DNA from 3 places in the Marinobacter sp. P4B1 genome. Region 3 is predicted to be linked to each of the others. Evidence: predicted binding sites of a transcription regulator. Region 3 holds the regulator's gene; each other region holds the start of a gene.
The links. The regulator LexA, encoded in region 3, represses DNA repair genes until DNA is damaged. The targets are predictions, from matches to a motif close to CTGTNTNNNNANACAG.
Positions count from the first base shown of each region.

Region 1 (3,226 bases), on a different contig from region 3:
TGCTCTGGGGATAGCCTCCTTCGTGGAGGCCTTGATCGGGTCTTAGATCAGGCAAAAGAGCGTGTTCAGCATCGCATTGGTGAGTTATTCAAAACAGGACAGGTACCTGTTGGTCAGGGTTTTGTCATAGAGTTGGGCTCCGAGGATGAGAAGACTGCGCCTGGTTTGCCCCAGTGCTTGATCGCGATAGCTGTTGCGCCATTGCTGCCTGATACATCGAGAAGTGATGTGCTGAACATCACCCAAAGGGCCGTGGCGGAGATTCTCCAGCTTGCAGTCGAATCCGGTGCTTCCGCGGTGTATTTTCCGTCGAATTTGATCAATGTATTTGCTCCTTCGGCAGGCTCAGTGGAGCCCGTGCTTGATGCCTTTTCGGCGGCTTATGATGAAGTCGATCTGCAGCTATACGACAGGTATGGACATCGGGCACCTTGATGTCCACCGAATCAAGGCGGCAGGATCAGTGGCTATGGATGAAGTAACTGCAAAACGAATCTTCGCCCAAATGATGGCTAGCAAGCAGGAAGAGCTCACTCGGCAAGTGCTTAAGTCGGCTATACGTTACGCACATTTTCGCGCCGAGTGGTATCTGATGTCCGTTGAAGAACGGGCAGAAGTAGATAGAGCGAGAACCCTCGCGCACAATAGCTTTATCGATGCCTTGAACATTCTCAGTAGGAATGCGGCCGCTAGCGGTGAAGCGATCGATTGGCGGCGGGAGTTAGGTGAGGATAGGCGCTGGATCGGAGACTATGGATGCTATGTTGCTTGTTTCCTTGGTCTGCAGTCGCGGTAAGTGGGCGTGCCGCCGATTGAGACGACCAGGGAAATGTTCAGTGTGTATCCTTGACCTCTGCTAGTCGTTCATAGCCAAGGAGAAGGCGAAGTGGAAAACCAAGAGCTGCGAGGGGGAGGGCATTCACCTGGAAGTCAAAGCCCGGAAGGTAGCCTAGTTACAACATAAAAACACACTACGAAGCAAGGAGCTGAAAAAACTGTAACCAATAGTGTAGCTTTTATGTTGTAGATCTTAAAAAAACATTATTAAACAAATATAAAACACCTGTGCATCATGGGGGTATGCTTGGAAAGATCGGTCTGGGTTGCAGGCATGGAAGCGTCCGGTTGATCGTGCGTTTGGGTCAAAGCGGGGATTGTAAGAAAATAACGCCCGGGATGAAACGAAGGGTTTGGCAACAGGATCTTGGAGAAGGCTATGCAAGCAACCGATCAGCAACTGGAAACCGCCGGCAATGCGCTGGGAGACTTGTTGATACAGCAGGGCAGAACCATGGCCACCGCTGAAAGCTGCACCGGTGGCTGGGTGGCCAAGGTGCTGACAGACAGGGCGGGTTCCTCTGCCTATGTAATGGCCGGGCTGGTGACCTACAGCAACGAGGCCAAACAGGCCATTCTGGGCGTAGAAGAAAAGGTGCTGGCCGAGCACGGCGCTGTCAGCGAACCGGTGGTGCGCCAGATGGTGGCCGGTGCCGTTCGCGCCACCGGTGTGGATGTGGCCGTGGCCATCAGCGGCGTTGCCGGCCCTGGCGGCGGCAGCGAGGAAAAGCCGGTAGGCACGGTATGGTTTGCCTGGGGAGCCGGCCCGGACAACACGCAAACCCGTGTTCAGCACTTTGACGGCGACCGGGAACAGGTACGCCGGCAATCGGTTTTGTATGTGTTGCAAGGGGTTACGGAGTTTCTGAAAACACTGTGATGTTTTTCACCCCGGCAGGGGTTGGTCTGTGCCAAGGCTTATGTTTTAATACTGTTCAAATATACAGGAAAACACTGGATACACCTCCGGTGTCGTCATATCGAATAGTGAGGGGCAGGTAACAATGGAAGACAACCGCAAGAAAGCACTCAGCGCAGCACTGGGCCAGATTGAACGCCAGTTCGGCAAGGGCGCCGTGATGAAAATGGGCGACCAGCCCCGTGAAGCCATTCCTGCGGTATCCACCGGCTCCCTGGGGCTGGACGTAGCCCTGGGTATTGGTGGCTTGCCGTATGGCCGGATCGTAGAGATCTACGGCCCGGAAAGCTCCGGTAAAACCACCCTGACCCTGCAAGTGATCGCCGAAGCGCAGAAAGCCGGCAAAACCTGTGCCTTCATCGACGCCGAGCACGCACTGGACCCTATCTACGCTGAAAAACTGGGCGTAAACGTTGACGACCTGCTGGTCTCCCAGCCGGACACCGGCGAGCAGGCCCTGGAAATCGCGGATATGCTGGTACGCTCCAATGCCATCGACGTCATCATCGTCGACTCGGTAGCGGCCCTGACTCCGAAAGCGGAAATTGAAGGCGAAATGGGCGACAGCCACGTAGGCCTGCAGGCCCGTTTGATGTCCCAGGCGCTGCGTAAGCTGACCGGTAACGTGAAGCACGCCAACTGCCTGATGGTGTTCATCAACCAGATTCGTATGAAGATCGGTGTGATGTTCGGCAGCCCCGAGACCACCACCGGCGGTAACGCCCTGAAATTCTACTCTTCCGTACGCCTGGACATCCGCCGCATCGGTGCGGTGAAGGACGGCGACGAAGTGGTAGGTAATGAAACCCGCGTAAAAGTCGTCAAGAACAAGGTGTCTCCGCCGTTCAAGCAGGCCGAGTTCCAGATCATGTACGGCAAGGGCATCTACCACATGGCCGAAGTTCTGGACATGGGTGTTAAAGAAGGCTTCGTCGACAAATCCGGTGCCTGGTACGCCTATAACGGCGACAAGATCGGCCAGGGTAAGGCCAACGCCTGCAAGTTCCTGGAAGAGAATATGGACATCGCCAACGAAATCGAAGCCAAGGTTCGCGACAAGCTGATGCCCAAGCCGGTGAAGAAAGAAGCGGCAGAAGCGCCCGTGGAAGCGAACGGTGAATTGCTCTAAGTAAGAACCCGGGAGGCGTTACATGAAGCGACTGTTGATAGTAGCCCATGCACCGTCTCCCAATACCCTGCGGTTACGGGAGTCCGTCGAAAAGGGCGCCCGTAACCGGGATATTGAAGCGGTGGAAGTGGTGGTGAAAGCGCCGCTCGAAGCCGGCCCCGAAGATGTCCTCGCCTGCGATGCCATCATCCTTGGCACCACCGAAAACCTCGGCTATATGTCTGGCGCCCTCAAAGACTTCTTTGACCGTAGCTATTACCCCTGCCTGGAGAAAACCCAGGGCCTGCCTTTTACTTTCTATATCCGCGCCGGGCACGATGGCACCGGCACACGCCGCGCCA
Region 1 is NZ_LLXM01000011.1:223,767-226,992, forward strand. Features, by position in the region: gene AQ621_RS08760 (hypothetical protein) at 1-435, shown strand, start outside; gene AQ621_RS08765 (hypothetical protein) at 470-796, shown strand; gene pncC (nicotinamide-nucleotide amidase) at 1,217-1,717, shown strand; gene recA (recombinase RecA) at 1,842-2,885, shown strand; gene AQ621_RS08780 (flavodoxin family protein) at 2,908-3,226, shown strand, end outside.
Region 1: recA (recombinase RecA) is a predicted target of LexA. The motif match lies at 1,769-1,784, and genes of this name have one in related genera.

Region 2 (3,226 bases), on a different contig from region 3:
TAGCTGGGCCAGTTCCCGGGCAACCCGCTGGTCCAGCTCCATGGCGGCCTGTTCCCGTTTGGCAGACAGCTGTGCTGCCAGCTCATCGAATTGTTGGCGCAGGTTTTCCAGCTCAGCTTCAAGTTGTTCCAGGCTGCCTTCGCCGCCGTCCAGTTCGGCCAGTTCTGCGGCCAGGCGCTGGTGCAGTTCCGGCAACTCTTCCGGGGTAATCCGGTGCTTTCGGGCCATCTGGTAAATGGCGCTCAGGCGTTCTTCCACCTCGGCCAACCGCGCCGGGTCGGCTTCATAGTCGTCGACAAACCGGCGCAGGTTGTCGCCGGCTTCGGAAATCTGGATCTGTGCTTCGTTCAGCATCTGCAGGGTATCGGCCAGTGCCGGCACTTCCAGCGGCAGTTGCTCCAGTTGCTGCAGGGCCTGGCGTACCAGGGCGGCTGCGCTGGTGTCATCTTCGGTGCAGAGCAGGGCGGCCTGGTGACTGCTGTGCAGTACTGCATCCGCCTGGCTCAGCTGGGCCTGCTCCTGCTCAAGGGCCTCCTGCTCGCCGTCTTCCAGTGCCAGCCGGTCCAGCTCCTCTACCTGGTAGCGAAGCAGTTGCAGCCTGGCCTCGGCTTCGTCGGCGTTGTGCCGGCGCTGTTCCAGTTTCTGTCGGGTAGCGTTCCAGGCTTTCCAGGCGTTGCGGGCCTGGTCGGCCAGTTGTTCGGCGCCGGCGAACTCGTCCAGCAGTTTGCGGTGGGTGTCTTTGCGCAACAGTGACTGGTGCTGGTGCTGGCTGTGGATGTCCATCAGCAGGCCGCCCAGTTCTTTGAGCTGGGACAGCGGGCAGGGCTGGCCGTTAATAAACGCTTTGCTGCGGCCATCTTTGCGGATGGTGCGGCGCAGGATGCAGTCTTCCTTGTCATCCAGTTCGTGGGCTTCAAGCCATTGCCGGGCTTCCGGAATTCTCGAGATATCGAAACTGGCGTTGATATCGGCACGCTCGGCTCCGTGGCGCACAGCTCCGGCGTCTGCGCGGCCGCCCATGGCCAGGCCCAGGGCATCCAGAACGATAGACTTGCCAGCACCGGTTTCGCCGGTGAGTGCTGTCATGCCCTTGCTGAACTGCAATTCAACCCGTTCAGCAATGGCGTAGTTCGAGACCGTCAGTTGGATAAGCATGCTGATTACCTCCGTTCAGAGTCTGTTGTCTCTGAAAATTTCGAATACTGTGATTCCATACAGTTGCTGTGAATATATACAGGGTTTTTCCTGTTTGCAAATAACCTGTGCCCCGAATTTGTAAAGAATGCATCCCGGAAGGTTGAAACCCGCCCGGCGGGCCCCATATTCGTTCGCAAAGTCGTATTTTCCTGCCCTGAAACGGGCGGGGCTTAAACCAGCCGCAGGCCTTCGGGCCCTGGGAAAATCCATCAGGAGTTGTCATGAGTGCTGACGAAAAGCGCAACGAACAGGTAGAAGAAGAGCTGAACGAAGCCGCACAGGCGGAACAGACTGATGCCGAGCCGGAAGCTGGCGAGGCGGGGCAAGAGGGTTCCGAGCTGGATGCCCTGAAGGCCAAGCTACAGGAGTATCAGGACCAGGCGTTGCGCTCCCAGGCAGAAATGCAGAACGTGCGCCGCCGGGCCGAGATCGACGTGGAAAAGGCGCACAAGTTTGCGCTGGAAAAATTCGTCAAGGAATTGCTGCCGGTGGCCGACAGCCTGGAGAAGGCCGTGGAAAGCACGGAAGGGCAGGAAGACGCCAGCGAACTGGTGGCTTCTATCCGCGAAGGCGCGGAAATGACCCTCAGCCTGTTCATGAGCAGCCTGAAGAAATTCAACGTGGAGCAGCTGAACCCGGTGGGTGAACCGTTCGACCCGCAGCAGCACGAAGCCATGTCTATGGTGCCAGCCCCGGATGCCGAGCCCAATAGCGTGGTGGCGGTGGTGCAGAAGGGTTATCTGCTGAACGGCCGTGTTGTTCGTCCGGCCATGGTTGTAGTGGCAAAAGCAGAAAATTGATCAAAAAAGGCGCCGTCGGGGCTTGAAAAGCCGCTGAAAGCGCCAATATAGCGATTAAACAGCGACAGCCGGGGTGGTCTCACTCCGGAGCAGAATTCAGAAAGATCTTGGAGTGATTCGATGAGCAAAATTATTGGTATCGACTTGGGAACCACCAACTCCTGCGTGGCCATCATGGATGGTGACAAGGTAAAGGTAATCGAGAATGCCGAGGGTGATCGTACCACCCCGTCCATCATTGCCTACACCGACGATAACGAAACACTGGTTGGCCAGTCTGCCAAGCGCCAGGCGGTCACCAACCCGGCAAATACCCTGTACGCCATCAAGCGTCTGATCGGTCGTCGTTTTGAAGACGACGTGGTTCAGAAGGACATCAAGATGGTGCCGTACAAGATCGCCAAGGCTGATAACGGCGATGCCTGGGTAGAAGTGAAAGGCCAGAAGATGGCTCCGCCGCAGGTTTCTGCCGAAGTCCTCAAGAAAATGAAGAAGACTGCAGAAGACTACCTGGGCGAGACAGTAACCGAAGCGGTTATCACCGTGCCGGCTTACTTCAACGACAGCCAGCGCCAGGCTACCAAAGATGCAGGCAGGATTGCCGGCCTGGAAGTTAAGCGGATCATCAACGAGCCGACTGCTGCTGCGCTGGCCTACGGCATGGACAAGCAGAGCGGCGACCGTACCGTAGCGGTCTACGATCTGGGCGGCGGTACCTTTGACCTGTCCATCATCGAGATTGCCGACGTAGACGGTGAGCACCAGTTTGAAGTACTGGCTACCAACGGTGACACCTTCCTGGGTGGTGAAGACTTCGACATGAAGGTCATCGAATACCTGGCGGACCAGTTCAAGAAAGACAGCGGCATCGACCTGCGAGGTGACTCCCTGGCCATGCAGCGCCTGAAGGAAGCCGGCGAAAAGGCCAAGATCGAGCTGTCCAGCAGCCAGCAGACCGACGTAAACCTGCCGTACATCACTGCAGATGCGTCTGGTCCCAAGCACATGAACGTGAAACTGACCCGCGCCAAGCTGGAATCGCTGGTAGAAGAGCTGGTTCAGCGCAGCCTCGAGCCCTGTAAAGTGGCTCTGCAGGACGCTGGCATGAAGGCCTCTGAAATCGACGAAGTTATCCTGGTGGGTGGTCAGACCCGTATGCCGCTGGTGCAGGAGAAGGTTAAGGAATTCTTCGGCAAAGAGCCGCGTAAAGACGTAAACCCGGATGAAGC
Region 2 is NZ_LLXM01000015.1:301,868-305,093, reverse strand. Features, by position in the region: gene recN (DNA repair protein RecN) at 1-1,155, opposite strand, end outside; gene grpE (nucleotide exchange factor GrpE) at 1,419-1,997, shown strand; gene dnaK (molecular chaperone DnaK) at 2,118-3,226, shown strand, end outside.
Region 2: recN (DNA repair protein RecN) is a predicted target of LexA. The motif match lies at 1,222-1,237, and genes of this name have one in related genera.

Region 3 (3,226 bases):
CTGGGGTCCTTCACGTAGCCTGCCAGCAGTTCCTTGTCGAGATGGGCGAACAGCGGCAGCAGGTCCAGGGCCTTGTTGCGGGTGGGGTTGTAGTGCAGGTAATCCCGCATCAGGGTTTCCAAATCCGGGCGATAGTCATCCGCCATCAGCTTCTCGGTATACCGGCTGCTCCAGGGTTCGATATAGGTGGTGAACTTACGGCTGATATCCAGCTGGTGCCGGGCTTTAAGCCAGTCGTAAAGGGCAGCAAAGGCTTGCAGGTAGGCTATCAGGGTAGCGGGTTCCAGGTCCGGCAATTCCGGGTTCAGCTGAAGGCCAAAGGCAAAGTAGATGGCTTCACGGCTACCTTCGGCGCCCAGTTCCCGTAGCTCATCCATCAGGGTTTCGATCAGCTCCAGTTTCGAGAACGCCAGTGGCGGGCCGACAATCTCAAGCGGAACGACCTTCTCGGCAGCAAAGTCGATCACATCCATGGCATGGCTGCCAAGCTCCCGGATGGATTGCGGCAGGCGTTCGTCGTCCAGGTCCAGCTCCTTGATGGGATCGGAGTCCAGTTCGATGGTAAAGCGGCCATGTTCGGTGTCCAGTGCGGTCACGTAGCGTGAGGTCAGCTCCGGCGATCCGCCGAGCAAGCGGGCCGCATGCTGCACCAGTTGTTCGTAACCGAGCCCCGAAAGCTCGATTTCGACCCCTGCGCGGCGTTCTTCACCTTCGTGGTTTTTCAGTCTTTCCGGCATCTTGCAACGATTGGCTGCGTTCATGGAGTGTTTGCATCCCCTTGCTTCGTTTCAGGTCACCTTAACACAGGCTTGCGCCGTGTCCCGTTACCCAAAGGAAAGAAACTGCACAGGGACTTTACACTGGATAAAACACTGTATATAGTCAAATCACTGTATAAAAAACCAGGACGAACAACCCCGGAGAAAAAGCATGAAGCTGACCGCCCGACAGTCCCAGGTGCTGGATATTATCCGGCGATATCTGGATGAAACCGGTTATCCGCCCACTCGCGCAGAAATCGCTGCCGAGCTGGGTTTCCGCTCGGCCAATGCGGCGGAAGAGCATCTCAGGGCGCTGGCTCGCAAAGGTGCGATCGAGATGGTGCCGGGCGCCAGCCGCGGTATTCGCCTGCCGGAGGCTGAGCCGGATCTGGGGTTGCCGGTCATTGGTCAGGTAGCAGCGGGTAGCCCGATCCTGGCGCAGGAGCATGTGGAAGACCACTGCACCCTCAAGCCCGACTTCTTCTCGCCCTCTGCAGATTACCTGCTGCGGGTTCGGGGTATGAGTATGAAGGATATCGGCATCCTGGATGGCGACCTGCTGGCGGTGCATCGCACCCAGGATGTTCACAATGGCCAGGTAGTCGTGGCCAGGGTGGGCGAGGAAGTTACCGTTAAACGCTACCGCCGTGAAGGCTCAAGGGTCTGGCTGATTGCGGAGAACGAAGAGTTTGCTCCTATCGAAGTGGATCTGAGTGAGCAGGAATTGTTTATCGAAGGTCTTGGTGTGGGTGTAATCCGGCGCTCCGATCTTCACTGAACAGGCAGGTGAGTTATGGAACAGTTGAGCTTCAATCAGAACATGGCGTTTCATCCGGCCGCAGTGGCACCGGCGCAAGCGATCTCTGCGGGCCAGCGCCCGGCAAGCATGCGCCGGCCTGCAGGTGGTTCGGCAGCGGGTCATTCGGGCCTGGGCGGCAATGTGACGGAGATTATCCTGCCGGAAGGACAGGTAGAGAACTTTCAGCTGTTATTGCCCATGCTCACCCAGCTGAACCAGGAAAAGCGCTGGCTGGCGTGGATTGATCCGCCCCAGGCGCTGGTGGCCAAGTGGCAGAAGATGCACGGCATTGTGGCGAACGAGATCCTGGTGCTGCGTTCAACCGCGGAATACCCGGCCCAGCAGCTGGCAGAGCGCGCCCTGGGCGCAGGTACCTGTCATGCGGTAGTGCTCTGGACCAACAAGCTGGGGCGCGCCGCCTTCGATTCACTGCAAAAGGCTTCTGCGAAAGGCAACAGTCACGGGGTGATTTTGCGCCAGCGCTGAGGGCTGGCGCAGTATCGGTCAATGCAGGGTATAGCTGGGCTGGGGGTCGATCGCGTCGCCGTCTTCTTCATCCCAGTCCATGTCATGGCCCATGTCGTAGTCGATATTGCCGGCGGCTTCAATGCCTGCAGCAATCATGGCCTTGGCCACGTTCATATCCCGGTTCTCCATCATTTCCCGGGCTTCTTCGGAAAAAGAAATGCGCACCAGTGGGGCGGCATCATCGTCTATCCGGCGCAACGCGTAGTCGCCGTCAGAGAGTTGTACAATTTCAAAAAACGATGGTGACATTCGTTAAACCTTTGTCGTCATTCGGGTTGTTTCGGTGCAGTCGTGGTCAGGGCTGTTACCACTCGCCGTGCCGCTCTTCGAGTTCCCTTGCAAAAATGGCCATGGCTGCCCTGGTCTGTTCCAGTGCCTGCAGGGAGCGGTCCGGGCCTTCTTCTGCGGCTACCGCAATAATGTTGTCGGCAGAGACCGTCTTTTTCTGCGCCGGTGGTTGGCCCAGGGCCTTGTCCAGCTGAACCAGGTGGTTCCACCAGCTGTCCCGCTGCTGCGCGAGGCTGTCGAGAGTTTCGACTTCCGCCACGTCGTAGTCGAACAGTGCCTTTAACTCGGCCAGGCTGTGCGGCGTTTCCGTCTTTTTCTGGTGCAGCCTTGCGACCATCGTCAGCAGTACGTCGCGGGCTCGCAGCAGGACTTCTGCCACTGCCTGGGACCGGGCTTCTCCGATCACGGCTGCCGGCAGTCCGGTGCTGGCAGCATTGCTGGTTGTTGGCTGGTCAAATTCCCGGATCAGTACCTGGGCCAGGTACAGTTTTTGTGAAACCAGTGAATACCACGTTGAAGCCATGCAATACCTGCCCACATGCAGTGCCGGATGATCAGTTGCCCGCCTGAAGACCACACCCTTCTATATCCATCAGGCCAAGCGGCTAATAGTATCATTTTTGTCCACCCATTTCCTCCCCTTTGATGGTTGCTGTTGATACAGGTGCCTGTTCACAAGAAACTACAAACCTTCACTTGAAACGGGCGTTTGAAACTGGCAAAAAGGCCCCAATTCGGGCGAAGGTCGATCGCCCGACCATTCAGAATGGAGGTTGAGGGATGCGAAACCAGTTGGTTGCGGCGGTTACCGCAGCAGTAATGGGGTTGTCCGGATCCGTTGTGGCAAAGG
Region 3 is NZ_LLXM01000005.1:217,861-221,086, reverse strand. Features, by position in the region: gene AQ621_RS02775 (amidoligase family protein) at 1-761, opposite strand, end outside; gene lexA (transcriptional repressor LexA) at 931-1,539, shown strand; gene AQ621_RS02765 (cell division inhibitor SulA) at 1,555-2,046, shown strand; gene AQ621_RS02760 (hypothetical protein) at 2,065-2,337, opposite strand; gene AQ621_RS02755 (DUF6586 family protein) at 2,393-2,899, opposite strand; gene AQ621_RS02750 (DUF1329 domain-containing protein) at 3,157-3,226, shown strand, end outside.